4 regions of the Anaeromusa sp. genome follow, and region 1 is predicted to be linked to each of the others. Evidence: riboswitches for the same ligand, from Rfam matches in the RefSeq annotation. Region 1 holds a riboswitch; each other region holds the start of a gene.

Evidence for each region. Region 1 has a riboswitch for cobalamin ahead of PHF27_RS04355 (nitrogenase component 1). Riboswitches for the same ligand answer to the same signal wherever they lie in the genome.
Region 2: another riboswitch for cobalamin. It lies ahead of cbiD (cobalt-precorrin-5B (C(1))-methyltransferase CbiD); the one in region 1 lies ahead of PHF27_RS04355 (nitrogenase component 1).
Region 3: another riboswitch for cobalamin. It lies ahead of cobT (nicotinate-nucleotide--dimethylbenzimidazole phosphoribosyltransferase); the one in region 1 lies ahead of PHF27_RS04355 (nitrogenase component 1).
Region 4: another riboswitch for cobalamin. It lies ahead of PHF27_RS06320 (nitrogenase iron protein NifH); the one in region 1 lies ahead of PHF27_RS04355 (nitrogenase component 1).

What each region holds. Positions count from the first base shown of each region.
Region 1 covers NZ_JAQUZF010000018.1:16,263-21,617, forward strand. The annotation lists gene cobN (cobaltochelatase subunit CobN) at 1-2,988, opposite strand, end outside; gene PHF27_RS04355 (nitrogenase component 1) at 2,963-3,745, opposite strand; cobalamin riboswitch at 4,054-4,236, opposite strand; cobalamin riboswitch at 4,388-4,570, opposite strand; gene PHF27_RS04360 (energy transducer TonB) at 4,707-5,355, opposite strand, start outside.
Region 2 covers NZ_JAQUZF010000009.1:19,364-24,718, reverse strand. The annotation lists gene cobM (precorrin-4 C(11)-methyltransferase) at 1-662, opposite strand, end outside; gene cobI (precorrin-2 C(20)-methyltransferase) at 650-1,387, opposite strand; gene cbiT (precorrin-6Y C5,15-methyltransferase (decarboxylating) subunit CbiT) at 1,390-1,980, opposite strand; gene cbiE (precorrin-6y C5,15-methyltransferase (decarboxylating) subunit CbiE) at 1,977-2,630, opposite strand; gene cbiD (cobalt-precorrin-5B (C(1))-methyltransferase CbiD) at 2,609-3,718, opposite strand; cobalamin riboswitch at 3,821-4,006, opposite strand; gene PHF27_RS02695 (LUD domain-containing protein) at 4,279-4,890, shown strand; gene ldhH (L-lactate dehydrogenase (quinone) large subunit LdhH) at 4,890-5,355, shown strand, end outside.
Region 3 covers NZ_JAQUZF010000047.1:5,246-10,600, reverse strand. The annotation lists gene PHF27_RS07905 (ATP-binding protein) at 1-791, shown strand, start outside; gene PHF27_RS07900 (FliG C-terminal domain-containing protein) at 1,159-2,085, opposite strand; gene PHF27_RS07895 (nicotinate-nucleotide--dimethylbenzimidazole phosphoribosyltransferase) at 2,214-3,305, opposite strand; gene cobT (nicotinate-nucleotide--dimethylbenzimidazole phosphoribosyltransferase) at 3,305-4,357, opposite strand; cobalamin riboswitch at 4,442-4,643, opposite strand; gene PHF27_RS07885 (P-II family nitrogen regulator) at 4,830-5,204, shown strand.
Region 4 covers NZ_JAQUZF010000032.1:4,120-9,474, reverse strand. The annotation lists gene PHF27_RS06325 (nitrogenase component 1) at 1-453, opposite strand, end outside; gene PHF27_RS06320 (nitrogenase iron protein NifH) at 440-1,258, opposite strand; cobalamin riboswitch at 1,384-1,566, opposite strand; gene PHF27_RS06315 (sirohydrochlorin cobaltochelatase) at 1,586-2,449, opposite strand; gene PHF27_RS06310 (ABC transporter substrate-binding protein) at 2,721-3,716, opposite strand; gene meaB (methylmalonyl Co-A mutase-associated GTPase MeaB) at 3,775-4,920, opposite strand; gene scpA (methylmalonyl-CoA mutase) at 4,923-5,355, opposite strand, start outside.

The DNA.
Region 1 (5,355 bases):
AAAGCTCGCCTGACGCCAAGCGTCGCTTGGCGCAGCACCGTTTACCGCCAGCTGCGCGGCATCCTGCTGCACATGCTTGCGCACATAGTTATCCTCGGCGTCTTCTTCCAAGGCAGCCACCATGGCAACGGCTTCATCCATCCATTGAACCACTACCGGCATGGCATCGCGAAACATGCCGCTGATGCGGGCGGTTACGTCCAGGCGCGGACGTTTCAATTCCGCCAGTGGGATCACTTCCAAGGCAATGACCCGCTGACTTCCTTTTTGCCAAACCGGCCGCACTCCTAAAAAGTAAAGAAATTCCGCAATGCATTGCCCTCGGCTGCGCATATTGGCGCCGCTCCAAAAAATCATGCCAATATTTTCCGGATACCGCCCTTCTTCCGCAATGTAACGGGCAATCACGCCATCACCTAGTTGGCAGCCCAGCTCCCACGCCGCCGGGGAGGGCAGCAGCTTTGGATCGACGCCATAAAAATTGCGCCCTGTGGGCAGTACGTCAGTCATACCGCTGGTAGGCGAGCCAGCAGGGCCCGGCTCTACATAACAGCCGGATAAAGCGTCCAGCAAATGGCCCATTTCCTGACTTGTCGCCTGCAATGCCGGAACCAGCACTTCGCAAATATGCTCCGCTAACCCTGCCAGCTGTTCCCGCAACAAAGCATCACAATCACCAATACTAGCCACCGCGCTTCGCCGCGCCGCTTCATTAAAATTCCCGGCTTGCAAAATGCCGATAAAACGCCTGGCCGCTTCTTCCACTTCATCCAAAATCCGCCCCTGCGTTTGCAGGCCGTCTGGCGTCAGCACGCCGCTTGCCGCCAGCAAAGCCTCATACTCATAGCCGCGGATGTTAACCAGCAGTTTCGGCAAAGAAGGCTGCTCCGCCTGCTCGACGCGAGTCAGCGCCAGCAAGTAGCCAAGAAGAGTCTCCTGCTGCGGCGCCTGCCCGAGTATATGCAAACCTGTACGAATGGACATGTTTTTAATATCTGAAATATAGGCGTGCAGCTTTAAAGCATAAGCTGAAAAGTCCGCCTCCGGCGGCACTTCCTTTTCCATGGATGCAGTCGCCGCTTTTTCCCGAATTCGTCCAGCCGCTACCTCCGCCTGTTCCGGTTGAAAGGTTAGGAAATGCTGGTACTCTTCGAGCATTTTTTCTAATTCTTCCAGTTCTTCATACGCTTCCGCCCTAGCCATGGGCGGCGGCAAATGCCCGATTAGGCAGGCGGCGCTGCGCCGTTTAGCCTGTACGCCTTCGCCAATAACCGTAATCAAGTACGGATATACGTTCGGCAAGTCCGCCAATGCCAAATCCGGATAGCACGCTTCGCTCAGTCCCGCGCCCTTGCCTGGCAGCCATTCCAACGAGCCATGAGTTCCAATATGTACCACCGCATCCGCTTGAAAATCCTCTTTCAGCCAGCGATAAAAGGCCAAGTAATGATAGGTGGGCGCACAATCCGGCGAATGATACAGTTTCCCCGGATCTCCTTCAAAGCCTCGCGGCGGCTGAACCGTAACCACCACATTACCCAGGCGTAAACCAGGCACCAGCAAGCCTTCTTCATAACAAAAGGCTTCTCCCGGAGCCTCTCCCCAGCTTTCCTTCATATGCGTCCGCACTTTTGGGGGCCACTGTTTCGCCCATTCTTGAACCCGTTTTGACTCAACCCAGCCCAAAGCAGTCTTCTTTTGTTTGTCTGTCAAAAAACGTCCGTCATTGGTCGCTTGGGCCAGCATGGCTTCCAGCAGCTCCGCCCCATTCGCGGGCAGCTCGCCAACTAGATAGCCGGCTGCCTCCATTCTCTCCAGCAGCCGCTGTACGCTTGCGGGAGAATCAAGACCTTCCGCCGTACCGATATTGAAATTGCGGGGCGGATAATTATGAAAAATGATAGCAATTTTCTTTTCGCTATTCTTCTTCTGACGCAGCCTAGCCCACTTTGCCGCCCTGGCAGCCATAGCCTTGCACCGTTCCGCGATCGGTTCAAAATGACTTGCCCCGTCTTCAGCTGGATTTTTCGCTGCCAGAGGCGCTCCATGAATCACACCGTCAATCTCTGGAAGCACAACACAGCAAGAAAGTTCTACAGGGTTTAGACCGGTTACGCTTGTCTCCCAGCTCTCCTCTGTTTGCAGCAAGGTAACGCCTTGTAAAATCGGCACATTCAATTTCTGTAAAAACAAAGGATCCACAGGACGGCCAACAGTAAGGGAAAACTTGAAGCAATTAATAACAACATCCACTAAGCAGCGTCCTGTTGCATCAAAGAAAAAACGCCGTACCGCCTCATCTACGCCCGGCGCCCCTAAAGCCTCGTTCTTGGCCCAATGGCTAAAAACCGGAATGACCTGCAGCCCCTGCGCCTCCAGCTCTCGAATCAAGCTTTCCTGATGCCGCAAATCGCGCCAAACCCACTCATCGCGTGGAAACAAGACGCCCGCAACTAATTTAGCCCCGTGTAAAAATTGCTCTTTGTAAATTGCAATATCTTGTATTGTTCCTTCCTGACCAGAACGAAAGATTCCTTGCCAGGGCTGAGGCACAGGTTCCTTCCATAACTCGCCGTTACCTTCAGCGACATTGCGAAGCCAGAGCCAAAGATTGCAATAATTTTCTTTTCCTCCATAAGTCAAATATCGCCGCAAACGAGTTTGCTCTTCTTCTTCAAACCCTTGTTTTTCTCCACCTTCCGCCAAAGGATTCGCCGGCAGAACTATGTACTTTTTTCCTCGATACTTTAAATAGTCTATTGTTTTTTTTAGAAAATCCCATTCTTTACCATGTCCCATCCAGGAACAGATAAAGCAGCCGCAGTTATCTAACTGCCGCTGCCATTCTATATTCCATCGTAAATTTTCATGTAAATCCACGACACGACCTAGGTTTATTGTCTCATCACCGCTGCGCAATTCCTGTAACGCTTGTTGCATTTGGCGATACTGACGATCAATATTACTGCTGAAGATTATGGGCTTCACAATCATTCTCCTTTTGGCAAGATCCTATATAAAAAACCACTGGCGACAGCGCAGCCGGAGAGTCTTCTCGATCCGCAGAGTTACATTGCCGTTGCGGCTTTTCCAGCGCCTTTTCAATACTTTGTATTTGCTGTGCTTCACTAGTAAATAAAGGCAGCAACAACCAAGGAATTCCATATTCACGCTGCAAATAACGAGCCATTGGCGCTCCCAATTCTTTATGCACAACTACATTCAAGGAAACTTGTACAGACTCGGCAATTTCTTCTAAAGAGCTTCCCATTCCCGGTATCGCTTTTACAACAATACTTTTTTGACGTAATAACTCGCGAAGACGCACTATACGCACCAAATCACCTGCATACGCAGGTGAACCGCCAAGTAAAGCAACCCTTGCTTCCTTGCTCTGCTTTCTCTTTGGTATCGGTAAAAGCTGGAATAAAGTAGCCATAGCACTGCGATATCCTCTAGCAAAAGCATCTTGCCCTTGGATATCTCCCCAAAAATAATTTTGGTTTTGAAAAACCATTTTCTTCCTAGCATCAGTTTCTTTTAAAGCGTTGCTACGCAAAAATCCTTTTTGCGTACAACTTCTTTCAACTCCCTGGCGCTCCAGCAAAGAACATGCTTGCAAATAACACTGAAGCGGGGCATTTTCGGTAGAGTTTACGTCTGGTATTCCAGCAAAAAAAGCTGCCGCACCTTGCATTAATGCTTTTTTCTCTTCCCATTCTTGACAAGAACGCTCTACCGCCATTTCCCTCGCTCCCTTCTGTACAGCACCAACAGTTCTATCAAATCAGGCTTCTAAGCGTTTGCTCTTTTACCTGGATTAGAAAAAAGAAGCCCCTACCCCTGGGGCTCGTCTCTATGCGAGACTTATAGTGAGCAATGAAATAAATCTATCTTAAAACTCCCATCACACTCCAGACGGAAGATTCAAGATCCACTTTTTCTTCTGTCTAAGACAAAAGAAAACATCCCACCTACAACGATGGAATGTTTTGAATTACAACCAAATAAAAGCTCTATTTGGCGAATCCCCTTCCCATCGTTCGTAGGTCTAGCGGTGATTGTCAAACAGGCAGTTCTCCTGGCTCTGGATCTTCGCTCTTCCAAACCTTCCCAAGGCTTTCACCCCAGTGGCATCTCTTGGATTCGCTCCCCATTACAGTGGCGGGACCGCGCCGGTTTTTCACCGGTCTTTTCTATTAAGCCCTTCCGGGCGCCTGTTTCTTTTATTCAATTTTAAGCTATCCCTAGGATGTAGAAGTGGAATCAAAGAAAAGTTTCATCGCTTCTGCTGTTGGTATGTGCAGAAAAGAAAATCCCGGCCATAGGCCGGGATCGAAATACAAACAAAACTGTCTGAATCTCCATCCCTATCCTTCGTAGGTCTAGCGGTGATTGTCAAACAGGCAGTTCTCCTGGCTCTGGATCTTCGCTCCTCCAAACCTTCCCAAGGCTTTCGCCCCAGTGGCATTTCTTGGATTTGCTCCCCATTACAGTGGCGGGACCGCGCCGGCATTACACCGGTCTTCCCTATTAAGCCCTTCCGGGCACCTGCTCCATCAATATTCACTTATTTGTATTGACTTTACCAAAATAAGTTGAAAAAGTCAACACAGTTCCATGGATTATTCCCACTTTTCAATACTTAGGCAATAATCCATCACACATCACATTTTTTTACTATAATTGCAATATTTTAAGTCAACTCAGCGTAACCGAAAACTAACAGACAAGGTTGTCCGGCAACGCACAGCACCGCCGCCTTCATGCCTTGCCGGCACAAATTGCCATTGTCTAACCGCGTCCACTGCGGCCGCATCCATTTCTCCATATCCCGAAGAAGATACCACATCTGCATCGCCTACGCTTCCATCTTCCAACACCAACATGCGTACCGCCACGCGGCCCTCAATACGCTGCTGACGCAGAGATTCCGGATAGGAAGGCTCAGTCTGCCGTAAAATGCGCGGCGGTAACACCCTAGTGGAAGCAGGTGCTGTCCCGCCGCCTCCGCCAGCACCAGTTCCTGCGCTTTGTCCGTCCGACGGGCTTCCTCCCTCTGACGAACCTCCACCAGCCGCCGCGCCCTCACTGGAAGGACCATCCGCAGCTGCGTTCCCCATAGCCTGAGGCGCCGCTTGTGCATTGGTCGGCACCGCTGCGGCAGCACTGGCTGTCGCTTGAGCTTGCTGCTGCCTGGCAGCAGGTGCGCTTGGCGCCGCTATCGCCGGCATAGCCGAGGCTGCTGCATTATTCCCTGGCAAAGGCGCAGCCGTCAGGGAAAGCTCCAAATACTCTTCCGCAGCTTGCGCTGGCAACGGAAAAATGCCGACGTATCCCAACACTAGCAAAATC
Region 2 (5,355 bases), on a different contig from region 1:
CGATCCACGCCTTCTTCCGCCGCTTTGGCGGCAATGTCATTCAGCCGGCCCCGCAGGATGCGCTGATCCGGCCAAGAAGCCCGCTGTACCACAGCAATCGGCGTTTCCGGCGCATAACCGCCGGCAATGAGTTCATCCACCACATCTTGTATCATATGGACACTGAGGAAAATGCACATAGTCGCCTGGTGACTGGCCAAACTAGCCAGCTTTTCTTTCTGCGGGACAGGGGTGCGTCCTTCCATGCGCGTAACAATGACAGTCTGGGACACATCCGGCAGCGTATATTCCTGTTTTAGCGCCGCCGCGGTTGCCAAAAAGGAGCTGACCCCAGGTACCACTTCATAAGATACGCCTACGCCGTCCAAAGCGTCCATTTGCTCTTGAATGGCTCCGTAAATGCTGGGATCTCCCGTATGCAGACGCACTACTTCTCGCCCGGCTTGCGCCGCAGGCACCATGACATCCAACACTTCCTGCAGCGTCATGGAAGCGCTGTTGAAAATTTCCGCGCCTTCCTTAGCATAGCCAAGAAGCGCCGGATTAACCAAAGAACCGGCATAAACAATGACGTCCGCCGCTTCCAAAAGGCGTTTTCCCTTCACCGTAATTAACTCCGGATCTCCCGGTCCGGCTCCGACAAATTGAATCACACTGGCCATGTTTGAAAACCCTCCTGTTTTACCAATATCAAAGATAAATAATCCAGCTTCTGTCCTCGCAAGGAAGCTAAATCATGACAAATTCTCTGTTCCGGATACCCAAGGCGGCTAATCAAAACTGCCTTGTCCAAAAGCTGCAATTCTTCCAAAACAGTTACGATGGCGTCATATTTTCCGGCTACCTTCATCAAAACTGCATTAGGAAAACGCCCCAATACCTCGCGAATTTCCTCTGGATCCTCAATAGCAGGCACAATGGCCAGCTTTTCCGCGCCTTCCGCCAGCGCTTCTTGCAAATAGGCCGCCGCTGCTGAAAAAGAAGTAACTCCAGGCACGCATTCAATGGGAGCGTCCGGCAGCAGACGCCTTACGCGGGCCATCAAATACGTATAGGTGCTGTACAGCATGGAATCGCCGATGGTAATAAAGGCCACCGACAAGCCCTGGCGCAAAAAGCCGGCAATCTCTGCGGCTCCTTTTTGCCACTGTTCTTCCAACAGGGCGGCATCGCGAACCATGGGCATGGAAATCTCAACTAGACGGGCTTTAGCGCTTAAATGCGGCCCCGCCACCTGTTTAGCTACGCTGTCCGCACCTTCTTTGGATTTGGGCAAACAAATAATATCCGCTTCCCGCAGCAGCCGCGCCGCCTTCAATGTTAACAGCTCCGGATCGCCTGGACCGACGCCGATGCCGTAGAAAGTTCCTACTAAGGATGATTGCAAGTTTACTCCTCCTTCTTCTGGCAAGCGATGATAAACACTTGGTTCAAGGCTTGAAACAAATGGCTGCGCCCTGCCTTACGCAATCTCGTTGCTTGTACGCCAAAAGCTTCCAATGCGCCGTAGCCTGGACGCCCTTCACACAAAGACAAGGCTTCCTGCAGGGTTTCCGCCGTAACCGCCGTCAGCACCAGCCTGCCGCCAGGCTTCAGCAGTCGATCGCAGCCATTTAAAATCTCTGCCAAGTGTCCGCCGGAGCCGCCGATAAAGACTACGTCGCAAGGAGGCACCTCTTGCAGCGCTCCCGGCGCTTCCCCTTGAAGCACTTGCAAATTACGCAGTCCCTGGCGCTGTCGGTTGGCTTTAATGAGAGCCACTCCTTCGGGCACACGTTCAATAGCAAAAACCTGTCCCTTCGGCGCCGCCAGCGCCGCCTCCACCGCAAAGGAGCCGGTACCCGCGCCGATATCTACCACACAGCTGTCTTCTTCAATGTGCGCCTGCAGGAGCGCCAGCATTCGCACTTCCTTCTTGGTCATAGGAATATCGCCGCGCACAAAGGCTTCATCGGGCAAGCCGTAATGATGTCGTTTCATGCAAACTCCTCCTCGCCGCCCGTGGCCGCCTTAACAATAAAAATGGCGTGTGCAAAGCCTTCTTGCTGCGCTGCTTTCGCCAGCGTCGACCGCTCCACGCGTTCTGCCGAATACGACAAGGACTCGCATTGCCAGCATAATGTCGTCTCCGGCCAGCCCAACTGTAAAAGCCGCTCGGCAATTTCCTTGGGCCGATGCAAACGATCCGTAAGAAAAGAAAGCATCCGACCTGAACGATACAGCAACACTTCATCCGCGATTTCCCTGCCGTGAAAGCTAAGCAGGCTCGCATCCTGCCAGGGTTCCGCCACTCTGGCGAAAGCCAGCTGCACTGAACTGATGCCCGGAATGACCTGCAAGCGCTCTCTGGGAAAACGACGCCTTAACGCCGGCAGCAGGCTGTAAAAGCCAGGGTCTCCGGATACCATGACCACTACTTGTCCCTGCCGGCTTTCTTCTTCAATATAATTCAAAAGCCCCTCAATATCCGCATCAACCACCCGCCGCTTCGCTTCCGGCGGCGCCAGCGTTTCCAAGGCCCGCCTGCCGCCGACAAGTGTCTTGGCCGTAGCAATAGCCTCCCAGGCGGCTGGCAGCATGTACTCGCGGCTGCCCGGACCAATGCCCACTACAAGGATCTGATGTTCCATCCCATCGCGTCTCCTATCTTCTTTGCGTCTTGATCCATGCCCAAAAGCTCTCCTTGCAGCGTCACAATCACCGTACCCACTTCCAGATCGCCGAACACATGACGCCGCGCCCGTTCGCTGGCTTTAGCCGCCAGCAGCGGATACAGCTTTTCTCCCAACCCGGCAGCAGCAATATGAGGCATAGCTCCCTCAGTTGTCGCAGCCTCTAAAATATTCTTCACCGTCTCCTGAGAAGCTCCCAGCAATGCCGCATAGGCCGCCAGCGTCTCCATACGGGCATCCGCCATACGGTTATGGGTATGAAAAATACCGGCAGCTACTTTGGCCAATTTCCCCAGGTGACCGAAAAGCAACACTTTCTTCAGCCCGAATTCCGCCGCTTTTGTCAGCATGAATCCTACAAAATTACTCATTTGCACTACGCTCTCTTCAGGCAGCCCATATTTTAAGATCGCCGCATCCTGCCCAATCCTTCCCGGTACCAGCACTACGCTCTCAAATCCCTGCGCTTGAGCCACGCGTAGCTGCGGCGCCAGGGAGTTTTTAAAAGCCTCTTCCGACATCGGCTCGACAATGCCGGTAGTGCCAATAATGGAAAGACCGCCGCAAATTCCCAGCGAAGGATTCAAGGTTCGTTTGGCCAGCTCTTCGCCGCCGGGAATGGACAGCGTTACTGCCGCCCGCATCCCCTCCGGCAGCAGTTCCTCCAATACCAGCGCCAACATGCGCCGCGGTCCAGGGTTAATGGCCGGTTCTCCCGGCGCTATGGCCAGCCCCGGCTTGGTTACAGTACCTATGCCTGGTCCAGCAATTAGCGTCCAGCCCGCTCCCGGCTGCAAGACTACCTCCGCCACAAGAAGCGCGCCATGGGTAATGTCAGGATCGTCTCCCGCATCCTTGCGCACAACGGCGCGTCCGCCCTGCTCCCTGGCCGACGCTTCTTCCACCGGAACCTGCAGCCAGCTTCCTTGCGGCGTCTGCACAGCCACCTGCGCCGTCATTTCTCCTCGCCATGCCAAAAGCGCCGCCTTCAAGGCCGCAGCAGCGCATGTGCCTGTAGTCCTGCCGCTTCGCATGCGTTTTCGCAATAAGAAAACCCCCTTACGCAGGGGGTTTTGCAGCATCCTAATTGATTTTCCCAAAACCAAAAATAATGAGCTCACCCACCTGCCTATCTTCCGTAGGTCATAACGGCGTGTGTTAGAACAGGCAGGTCTCCTGACTCCGGTTCTTCGATTCTCTTCGCCTTCCCGGTTGCCCAGTGGCAGCGTATACACGCTCAGAAAAGAAACTCCCCGTTACAGTGGCGGGACCGCGTTGGCATTGCACCAAACTTCCCTATTAAGCATAAGCGCACCTATTCCCAAATCCGTATGTTCTTTTACTGTTCAAAAATACATTTATATTTAATTCCCTGTCCTGCAAAAAACTCCTGCCTCTTTCTTTATAATACACAGGATTTTTTTGCTCTCTTACAGCAAGCAGCCACCCAAACTACCTTTATAAAGAGCTCTTATTCCTAACACGTCAGACTTTTTTTTTTATCTTGTAAGATTTTTCTTACATGACCAGCAGGATTTTTCGTATTTATTGCGAAACATGTCATAGTGGTTTATTTATTTTATTTATTTTATGAGGGAGTGACACAATGAAACGAGTATGCGAGAACTGGAAAGAGCATTTTCCAGCAGGCAAAGTGGGCCAAGAACATTTTGCCGAATTTGAAACCCGCGCTAAAAATGTAGGTACCGAAATGTTTCATGTCAAAACAGCCGCCGAGGCGCAGGAAATTATCGCCAAATTGGCTGCCGACGTAAATGCAAAAAAAGTCGTCGCCATCCACAGCGCCTATGTAGACGCTTCCGGCGCCCTAGAAAAATTGCAGCAGCAGAATGTTACTGTATATACAGAAGCTGCCGACATTGCCGAACATGTGGAAACCGCTGATCTTGGCATTTCCACGGTAGAATTCGCCATTGCCGAAAGTGGTAGCGTCTGTTACGACGGCTATGCTTACGAAAGCCGTGTCGTCACCATGCTCCCTCCTTTGCATGTAGTATTTTTACCTGCCAGTCATGTAGTGCCTGGTATTTCTGAAGCTTTTGAAATTCTTTCTAAAGTATTTCATCACGGCTTCACCGGTTTCATCACCGGCCCCAGCCGTACGTCTGATATTGAACGCGTCTTGACCATCGGCGTTCACGGCCCCAGCCGCTTTGTCGTCATCGCAGTAGATGAAATGCCCGGAGGTGCAAACTAATGGAATCAACACAAGATCGTAACCTGCGCAAAGAGATTGAAGAAAAGCTCAATGACGAAGTGCTGCGCGGCGCCTTGGGCCGTTTTGCCGAAGCCTATCCTACAGCTCGCGCCAAAGCATATGAAAACGTAGAGGATTTAGACTCTCTGCGTGAAAGCTTCCGTCAAATGAAAATCAACACCGTTGCCAATCTGGAAGCCATTACCGATAAGTTTGAAGCCGAAGCCACGAAGCGCGGCGTAAAAGTCTACCGGGCCAAAGACGGCGACGACCTAAAAAAATATCTGATTGACCTGTGTCAGAAAAAAGGCATCAAACGCATTGCCAAGTCCAAATCCATGGCTACCGAAGAAATTCATTTGAACCATGCCCTGGAAGAGGCTGGCCTCCATGTAAAGGAAACCGACCTTGGCGAATGGATCATCGGCATTGCCGGACATCGCCCTTCCCACATGGTTATGCCTG
Region 3 (5,355 bases), on a different contig from region 1:
ACAACTTGCCTAAAGCCTATTTCAGCCGCCTGCTGCGCGGCGTGATTGAATTTGATCTGATTGAGGAGGGCGACCGCATCCTCATCGGCCTATCCGGCGGCAAAGACAGCCTATTTTTAGCCTTTGCCCTAGCAGCGCTGCAAAAAGTTTCGGCCAAGCGTTTTGAACTGGCGGCGCTGACCCTTGACGCCGGCTTTGCTCCAAACTTCCCTCAGGAAACATTAGCCTCTTTTTGCGCCAAACTGGATATTCTCTTTCATTTTATTCAGGCGGATATTGCCTCCATCATTGAAGAAAACCAAGGAAAAGATCCTTGCTTTACTTGCGCCTTTTTCCGTCGCGGCGCCATTAACCGCTTTGCCTCCGAACACGGCTTTCAAAAAGTCGCTTATGCCCACCATCACGATGACGCCGTAGAAACCTTGCTGATGAACCTGCTCCATTCCGGACAAATTGGCACGTTTCTACCGAAAACAATCTTAGAACGCAGTGGCGTCACCGTAATTCGCCCCTTGCTTTTTTTCCGCGAAGAGGAACTGCGTGAGGCCTGGACGCTGCACGGTCAAGAACCCATCCCCAACCCTTGCCCTTTTAACGGCAAAACCCAGCGCCAAGCCACTAAGGAACTCATCGCTTCTCTAGCTTCGCAAAATCCAGCCATTTACGACCATTTGGCCGCTGCCATGCGCGAAGACTCCGTACATGAGCTCTGGCCCAAAGAAGCTACCCGCTCGGAATTAAAAGAAAAAAATCTGCTCTTTTGGAACAAACCTATTAACGATATAAATTAAACAAGGAGTAGATGGAGTAAAGTGAGGGTACGAACGAGGGTTACTGTTTATAAAATTTGAATATGCAAAAAAGCTGCGGACAACTTGTTTTCAAGTCGCCGCAGCTTTTTTTATAGTCTTAGGAGATTGCCACGTCGCCCCGCTCCTCGCAACGACGTCTAAGCTGGCTAACATGCACTAAGCAAAGTATTTGTCTCTCAAACTAACTTTCGTCTTTGCCAGCGAAGCGAAGCAATCTCTATTTATGCTGTCATGCTGTGTGCCATTCCTACTCCTTCGAACCCTCCATCTACTCCCTATACTCCTGTTAAAAAGCTGAGCTCCGTATCCCTCATGCGTACCCTCCCGTGACTCTCGCGACTCTTGTTCATTCTTCTTCGTTTTCTTCTGCATCGCGCCTTATTTCCAGGCACATGCGTCGCAAGCCATCAAGACCGCGGCTGGTAGTCGCTTCGGTTTCCGCTTCCACCAATTCCTGCAGCATCTTCCATGAGGTCTCATCCAGCACCTCTTGCAACAATTTAGCTTCCGCACCGCTGCTCAAGCGCAGCAAGATCGCCACGTCCACCCATTGCAGCCGGTCTCGCAAAAACGAAGCCAACTCTTCATCGCTTCTGGTTTTGAGCCAACCAGAAGCTTCATTACGCAGCTCCAGTAGCTGCCAGCCTTCATCTTTAGTTAAAACATGAGCCGGCCCCAATATATCTCCTGCTTCCATTAAGGACAATACCACCTGCGTAAACGCCACCTTGCGCTGACGCACCGCAACCGATTCTTCCCGTTTCTCCGGCGGCGGCAACGTATTCGCCACATCCGAGGCAGCCCGACGCGAAACATTGCGCAGCAATTTCGCGCACAACTCTTCGCTAGTGCCAAACATAAGAGATGGATGCAGCCCTTCACGACGCAACACTTCTTGAAGATCCCGGTCCCGCAGACCTTGCAGCTCTTCAAAAAACAAAACATGCGAGCGCATTCGGCTGCGGATTCCCGGCCGAAGTTCTTCCAAACGGTCCATGAGACGCAATGTTTCCGAATCGCCTCGGCGCAAGGCCATTGCCATCAGCACCGCTCCCAATTGCCGAACCGGTTGTCCAAATATGCGCAGCGAGGAAAAATCCTGCCAACTTTCCCGAATATCCTCCGGCAGCATTTCCGGAGACAACTCATCCAAGGCCAACAGCCATTTAGTTTGCGCTTCCAACGTAAGCCGCCCCATCCACTTCGCCGCTTCCTCCGCGGAAAAACAAGTCATAGCCCACGCCAGCGACATTTTTTCACATTGCGTTTCCATGGTTTCGCCTCCTTTAAAGGCATCCTAAAATATTTATACGTATATTGAAAATTCGCCGTCAAGCTTAGACAATCCTGCTCGATTTTCTTTATTAAGATAGTGCTGTGTTCCTATGTTTTCCAGTGTTTTTAGTCTCGCACTGCATGACTCTGCCGCTCGGCCCCCGGTCCGTCCTGGGCCACCGCCACAGCCGCTTCTCCAAAGGTTCTCATATCATTCAGCATATGCAAAGACGCCCGCAAAAGAGACATTCCCAGTACAGCGCCAATCCCTTCGCTTTGCTGCAACTGCAATTGCAAGTAACTTGGCAGCCCCAGCAAAAATAACATTTCCTGAAATCCAGGTTCCGCAGCAACATGTGGCGCAATCAGATAGTTCTTTACCAACGGCTGCATTTGCGCCGCCGCTAAGGCAGCCGCAGCCGTCTCAAGCCCGTCAAGAACCAACAACATGCCTCTAGCTGCTCCGCCTAAAATCGCCCCACATAAAACGGCCGTTTCCAAACCTCCAAAACGGCTTAATAAGGCTTTTGCTTCTGTTTCGCCATTATACGAAGCAAAAGCTTTTTCCACCAAGACCAATTGCTTCGCGATCTTTTCGCTTACAGTCGCTTGCTGTCGCAGCGAAACTGGGACGCCCCCTCCCAAAACAGTTGCCAAAATCAATGCAGAAAGCATACCGCCTTTGGCAATACTGCCCAGACCTAAAATCCGCACGCCTTTGTCCGCTTCCGCCTGCGCCAGAGAGATTCCTAAACAAAGCGCCTCCAAAACCAAATCTTCCTTCATCGCCGGTCCTTGACGCCAATCGCAAGTTCCAAAAGCCACGGCCGCCTGCTGCAACCGCTCGTGTACAAATTTTTCGCGCATACCCGCATTCACCAGGACCACTTCGGCAGCATTTTTCGCTGCAAAAACGTGCAGCGGACTGTCCACGCGGCAAGCGTCGGCAACACGCTGCGCTGTTGTTTTGCCCTCTTTGCACAGCGCCTTTACAAGGCCATGATCCGCCGCCACAACCAACACAGCCTGCTTCTGTTGCAAAGCCGGACGATACTGCCCTGTTACGCCAGCTAATTTTAACGCTAAAAACTCCAAATGATGCAAGCTCCCTAGTGGCTTAGTCAAGTTATCTAAGCGCCTTTGGCAGCGTTCTAACGCCGCTGCATCCATCGGGCCTACTGACGCAATAATCTGTTCGATCATTTTTTCCTTTCTCATTACGCCAACCCCTCCTCCGCACTTGCGTACGCGTCTTCCAGCATAGCCAAAACCATCTGCAGCATATCCACCACTAACGAGGCCCCAATCGCCTCGCCAAGACGAATTCCCAAATCCACACACGCCTCCAACTCCAGTTGGCGCAAGGCAATGCGATGGGCCGGTTCGCCGGACAAATGGGACGCCAGTAAATAACCGGCACTATCCGCATGAATACCTTGCGCCACTAAGGCCGCCGCCGTCGTATTCAGCCCGTCAACAATTACCAGGCACTTATGCGCCGCAGCCCCCAGCACCACACCCGCCAACACGCCGAGTTCCAAGCCGCCCACCTTGCGTAAAACATCCAAGCCGTCAGTTCCCTGGGGTTGATTGACCGTTAGCGCTTGCCGGACATATTGGCGCTTGTCCGCCAAACGCTGATCGGAAATTCCCGTGCCCCGCCCGGTGGTTTGCAGCGGGTCCTCGCCGGATATAGCCGCCACAATGGCAGCACTGCTGGTTGTGTTGCCAATGCCCATTTCACCTAAAGTAAAGCAGCGATATCCTTCCTGCACTTTTTCCTGCACAATCGAAATGCCAATTTCCAATGCTTTTACAGCCTGCTCCTGCGTCATGGCCGGCCCCTGGGTAAAATCTTCCGTACCATAGGCGATCTTCCGCTCCCAAAGCCCTGGGAAAGACGGCAGATCCACCGCTACGCCCGCATCAACTACCACCATATCAGCACCGCAAAAATTAGCAAATGCATTGGCGCTGGCCCCCTTAGAAGCCACATAGTTAATGGTCATCTGCGCCGTTGTCTCTATGGGGTAAGCGCTGACAGAACGCCGCGCCACCCCATGATCCGCACAAGCAATCACCATGCATGGCTTCAATTCCCGTGGTTTGGGGTTCCCTGTGGCAGCCGCATAGGTCGCCGCCATCTCCGGCAAACGCCCCAGCATTCCCGAAGGGTATACAGTCTGAGCCAAGCTCTTTTTCACAGTTTCATAGGCTATTGCATCTGGCTTTTCGATTTTCGCTATAGTTTCTTGCAATAAATTCATCATTTACTCCCTTTCTTTCTGGAAGACCCCATACCTTAATAAAAAAGGCTTTTTAGGAAGCAATCCTAAAAAGCCTTTGTATCCAACAAGGTCTTCCTGATCTGAGGCAGGTCTCCTGACTCCCGGTTCATCGATACATTGCCGCCTTCCCTGCAACTTTTCGGCGCAAGTGGCATCTGGCAAGCTCTCTCCGGTACAGTGGCGGGCCCGCGCGTACACGGCCTTTGATTAAGCCGCTCCGACTTCCCTATTCTCCGCAATTAGCGGCACCTCAGTCATATATTATGAAATTGAAGTCAGTATACCAACACTTTTCTCATTCGTCAAGAACGGAATATCTTGCTTTATCACTGCATTGCCGCTATAATTATAAGCATAGTTTGAATATGTTTCCGGAACAATGGTCGTTCCTCTGACAATCGTTTTGATTGGCAGTGGAGCGATTTTTTTGTTCCCTAAAAAAGGAGGAATACACATGGAGCCTATTACCAAGGTGGAAATTATCACCCGTCCCGCCAAGTTGGACGACCTCAAGGAAGCCATGAATAAAATCGGCGTTACCGGCATGACCGTCAGCCAAATCTTCGGCAGCGGCCTGACCAAAGGCCATGTAGAAGTATACCGCGGTTCCGAGTATTCCGTAAACTTGCTGCCAAAAATCAAGGTGGAAATTGTTGTTTGCGAAGTACCTGTAGAAACGGTAGTCAAAACCGCTAAAGAAATCTTGAAAACAGGCAAACTCGGAGATGGCAAAATCTTTATTCAGCCGCTGACTAACGCCGTGCGCATCCGCACAGGCGACGAAGGCGCTGCCGCTATCAAAGCTCCCAAAGATACCAAAAGCGCATAAGGTTTAACAGGAGCAGATAGAGTAGTAATGGTACGAAGCACAGGATTGAACAAGAGAACCGGAGTCTCGGGAGGGTACGCAAGAGGATAAGCAGAGGATTACGGTGGCAATGATTGTATTTGAGGCTTTTCTTGGAGCAAGACAGTCCACA
Region 4 (5,355 bases), on a different contig from region 1:
AGCGCCATACTCGCCATCCAAAAAACCACTGCAAGGAACGCTCATAACCGGAACCTTCCAGAAGGCCTCCGCTTCTTCGGCCACCGCTTCCACATCATCGCCAATCACGCCGGCTAAACAGGACGCTGCCAACAGCACGTACGCTGGTTTATACGTTTGCATCGTAAAATCAATGCACCCTCGCAACTGCTCTGCGCCGCCGAAAATCGAATGATCGTCAGTTAGATTGCTGGTAACCAAGGGAGCTCTATAGGCATGCTCCAGCTTCAAAGTCCTTGCCAGCGCAGAATATTGTCCACCCAGCTCCATTTCCCGCGCCACATGTCCGCAGGCTTTGGGACTGTGAAAGATGACTGCCGCCCCTTCGTTATGCGCTACCGCCCGCCATACCCCGGGCATACTGCAACTGCAGCTGCGCTTCAAGGTCACCATATGCCGCTTATTCATCGCCATAACGCAGCACCATCTCTTCCAGGTCTTCAAAAGTCAACGGCGTAGGAATAGTCAGCTGTTGATTATCCAGCAGCTTTTGCGACAAATCCCGATAGATCCTTGCCTGCTCCGAGGCAGGCTTCCATTCAATGACGGTCTTGCGTCGAATCTCCGCCTGGTGCATCACCGCATCCCGCGGCACAAAAGCGATAAGCTGTGTATTCAAGCGCGCTGCAAATTCCTCCAGCAAAGCTTTTTCATTAACAATCTGGCGGCTGTTGCCGATAATCCCTCCTAAACGAACCGGCCCGCGCCCGGCAAAGCGGGCTACGCCTTTGGCGATGTTGTTCGCCGCGTAAATCGACATCAATTCGCCGGAAGACACTATGTAAATATCAGTAGCATAGCCTTCCCGAATCGGTACGGCGAAGCCGCCGCACACTACGTCCCCTAAAACGTCAAATAAAACGACTTGCTGTTCCTCTTCTGGAAGTTTTTGCAGCATTTTTAGCTTTTCAAGGGCCACGATAATGCCTCTTCCTGCACAGCCCACGCCCGGTTCAGGCCCCCCCGCCTCAACACAGCGAACGCCGCCGAATCCTTCGTGAACCACCTGCTCCAAGGAAACGCCTTCCCCATATTGACGTACCATATCCAACACCGTCTGCTGACAGTTGCGCCCCAAGAGGAGCCGCGTCGAATCATTTTTCGGATCACAGCCAATCTGCTGAACCCGATAGCCGGCTTCCGCCAGCGCAGCCGACACATTCGAAGCCGTCGTCGATTTGCCGATGCCGCCTTTGCCATAAAAAGCAATTTTTTTCATAGGCCCTTCCTCCCATACAAAAAGAGCCGCCCCATGTAGGGCGGCTCCTAATTACAGATGCAAAAAACTCCATGTCAAAACAAAAAGCTTGCTCAGTAATCCCCTCCCCATCGCTCGTAGGTAAAAACGGTGATTGCTAAACAGGCAGTTCTCCTGGCTCTGGATCTTCGCTCATCCAAACCTTCCCAAGGCATTCGCCCCAGTGGTATTTTATGGATTTACTCCCCATTACAGTGGCGGGACCGCGCCGGTTTTTCACCGGTCTTCCCTATTAAGCCCTTCCGGGCACCTGTTTCATCCATATTCATTTGTCAAAATTCCTAAATTCTATTTACTTGCGCAACAAGTCTCAATCGGCGATTGGTTTCTACGTCCGTGACGTCTAGCGATTGCTTGCTGCTTGTCTTTTACATGCTGAATAAATAACTCCTGAATCGCCTGATTTTCGCCTAATCCTTTTGTTAAAACCTGCGCCTTAAAACCGGCTTGCTCTAAAATCAGCTTGGGCGAATCTGACTTAACGCCACTAAGATAGTTAAGAATATGCTCGCCCGCAAGCAGCATAAACGGCACAATCAGAACATCCTGCACTTCTTTCGCTTTCATTTTGGTCATAGCGTTCGCTAAATCGGGAAAGCCGTCTGTAACACAGACAAAAATACGTTCATAACCGGCAGCCTCAAGTTTTAACTGCAACACCGCATACTCCATTTGCTGCGCCCCATTACAAGCCAGCAAGATTGCTTGACTTTCTTGTAAAGGCGGCCATTGCTGCTGCAATGCTTCTATCGCCAAAACATAATCATCAGGATGATCTTTTGCTCCCAAAGAGAGCAGTAGCGGACGCGCCAGCGCCAGCGTCTTTGTTTTCCATGCCGGTTTTCTAGCTTCTGCGGCAATATATTTTTGCACTCCCTGCAAAGTAGCATCTACCGTTAAGAATAGAGGCTGCACATACACTTCTTCAAAAGCCTCACACGCCAGCTTCCTCAAGGCTTCCTCAATGTCGTCTACCTGTATCCCGGAGCGCGCTGTTAATTTATCTCGCACCGCCTGCGAAGAAAAGGCTCTGCAAATTTTCCACTCTGGAAAGACTTGTTGAAAACGTTCTTCCAGCGGATCTAAGGTACGCTGCAAAGCAGCAGCGTCCACCGAGCCAAAACTTACTAAGACAATTGCCTTTTTGTTCAACCCTTAACCCTCCTGCAGAATGTCGCCGCAAAAAAAACAATCCTAGCCTTCGCAAAAAGGCTAGGAAGAAATTCATGTTCTTCGTATCCCCTGCTCGTCACCCGCGAGCCTGCGGCGATATACAAAACCATATACTATTGCTGGGTACGTAAAATTCATCAACTCTTGTTTGCTTTCCGCCCGGCACCTGCGAGCATGAGGAAAATCAAAAGCAGCAGAAAAATTCTGTTTTCATCCTACACCCGCAATTACTATATGTCAACCACTGTTTTCATTCTCCGGAAACCGAAAGATGCCGATCCGCAGGCTGGGCAAATTCATCTCCATAGGCAGCGTACGCTACCTCTTGCACCCCGAAAACCATGTCTTGAGAGCTGTTGTAAATATAGCCTTCCCTTGGCAAATACAGTTTTTTCTCCCGAATGGCTCGCAGTGTCTGCAGCGACGGATCCTCTAAAAATTCACGCCGATACGACTCAATATCATAGTTTCCATGATCGTTATAGGCAGGCAAAATAAGCAAATCCGGATTAATCGCCACCAACTGCTCTTTATTAAAATTCTGCCCGCTTTGAATGCCTGCTGCGGCAAGGCCGTTAATCACGTTGGCTCGGCGGCACATATCGTCAAATATGCAGCCGCTGCCGCCATAGGTCGACATCAAAGAAATCAGCACTACCTTTTTTCGTTGTTCCAACGGAATGGCTGCTGTTTTTTGCTGAATTTCCGCTAATTTTGCGTTCATCGCCGCTAAAAGCCGGTTCCCTTGTTCCTCTTCTCCTATCGCTTTAGCAATCAGTCGAATGTTTCCCTGCACATCCTCTGCATTTTTCGCGCCTTTACACACGATCACTTGGAGTCCCGCGTCCCTCAGCATGCCAACAATTTCCTCACTGATCCAGTCCGGCGCAATAACCAAGTCCGGCTGCATCGCGAGCAACTGCTCCGCCGAAGGAATATGTATTTTTACCGGTATTTTCTTAGCTTTAGCAACAATATTCGAGCTAACCGGATCATCAAGAAGCGCGTTTATCGCCGCCAGCCGTTGTGTTGATACCATGCCTAAGAGAATTTGATCTGTACCCGCCGATAAGGTTACGATTTTTTGCGGCTTTTTCGTCAATTCCACTGTTGCGCCCCGACTATCTACAATACGATACGAAGTCCCGCTTGAGTTAGCCTGCTGCTTCGCACCGCATCCCGCCATCATAACGCAAAACACAATACTTACCGCGATCATTCCCCAAATACTAAACCTGCGCCGCATACCATCGCTCCTTTTACCGTGTTTTGGACGACGAAAAGAGAGGAGCTATCTCCCCTCTTTAACTGTCGTTTCCCGCTGTCTCATACCGTTCAATCAAGCGCCGCGCCGCCAGAGTCGGCGACAGAGTCCCTTGACGAACCAATTGCTCCATCGGTCCCCGCTGCTCTTTGACTTTTGGGTGTTGAAAAAACAATTCCCGTAAATGCTCTTCCACCAGTGCGTACATCCAGGAAAGAGCCTGCTCCTGACGACGTTTTGAAAAAACGCCGCTTTTACTTGTTTTCTCCTGAAAATCAAGCACTACGCTCCAGATGTCTCCGATTCCCGCCCCTGTACGCGAAGAGGCGGTATACGCCTTTGTTTCCCAGCCTTCCGTAGCCGGGCGCAAGTAATGCAGCATCCGGTCATAGTCTCCCTTGGCCACGCCCGCCCGACCCCGGTTATCCCCGTCGGCTTTATGGACCAAAATGGCATCCGCCAGTTCCATAACGCCTTTTTTCATGCCTTGCAGTTCATCGCCAGCACCGGTCAAAACGACCAGCAGGAAAAAGTCAACCATCGAGCGTACTGTTACTTCGCTTTGCCCAACCCCAACAGTTTCCACTAAAATAACGTCGAATCCTGCCGCCTCGCACAAAAGCATCGTTTCCCGGCTTTTGCGCGCTACGCCTCCTAAGGTACCGCAGGAAGGAGAAGGGCGGATAAAAGCATTGGGCTGGCGAGAAAGCTGCTCCATTCTGGTTTTATCTCCTAAAATACTGCCCTTCGTCAAGGTGCTGCTGGGATCAACCGCCAACACCGCCACCTTGTGGCCGCCTTCACACAATCGCGAACCTAAGGCTTCAATAAAGGTGCTCTTCCCCGCTCCCGGCACGCCGGTGATGCCCAAACGCAGCGAACGCCCGGTAGCAGGCAAAAGCTCCTGCAACACCTCTTGGGCCTGCGCAAAATGGCTAGGCGCATTGCTCTCAATCAACGTAATCGCACGGGACAATACCGTGCGATCTCCTTGCAATACGCCTGCTACGTAATCCGCCACATCTAACTTGCGTTTTCTTTTTGCCGTCACTGCGGCGGGAACCGCCGTAGCAGCCTGCTCCGGCATACCGTCATGACCTCCGTCAACGCCGCTCATCACCCGGCAAGCAAAACGAGCATCCTCTTCTTGCGGCGCCCAGTCGGGACGATAGGTCTTGGTGCTCATAATTACGCCTCCTGATCAAGACGTTGCAACAACTGTTCCAAAATTTTCCGAGCCGCCACGGGAATAATAGTACCCGGTCCAAAAATCGCGGCAGCACCGTGCTCGCGCAAATACTCATAATCTTGCGCCGGAATAACGCCGCCGATAACCACCATGATATCGTCGCGCTCGCGTTTAGCCAATTCTTCCACCAATTGAGGCAGCAGCGTTTTATGACCTGCCGCCAAGGAACTCATACCAACGACATGAACATCGTTATCCACCGCATCCTGCGCTGTTTCCTCAGGTGTCTGGAAAAGAGGTCCGATATCTACGTCAAAGCCCATGTCCGCAAAAGCGGTAGCAATTACTTTAGCGCCGCGATCATGACCGTCCTGGCCCATTTTCGCAATCATGATCCTCGGGCGACGGCCGTCTTTTTCTTCAAATTCGTCC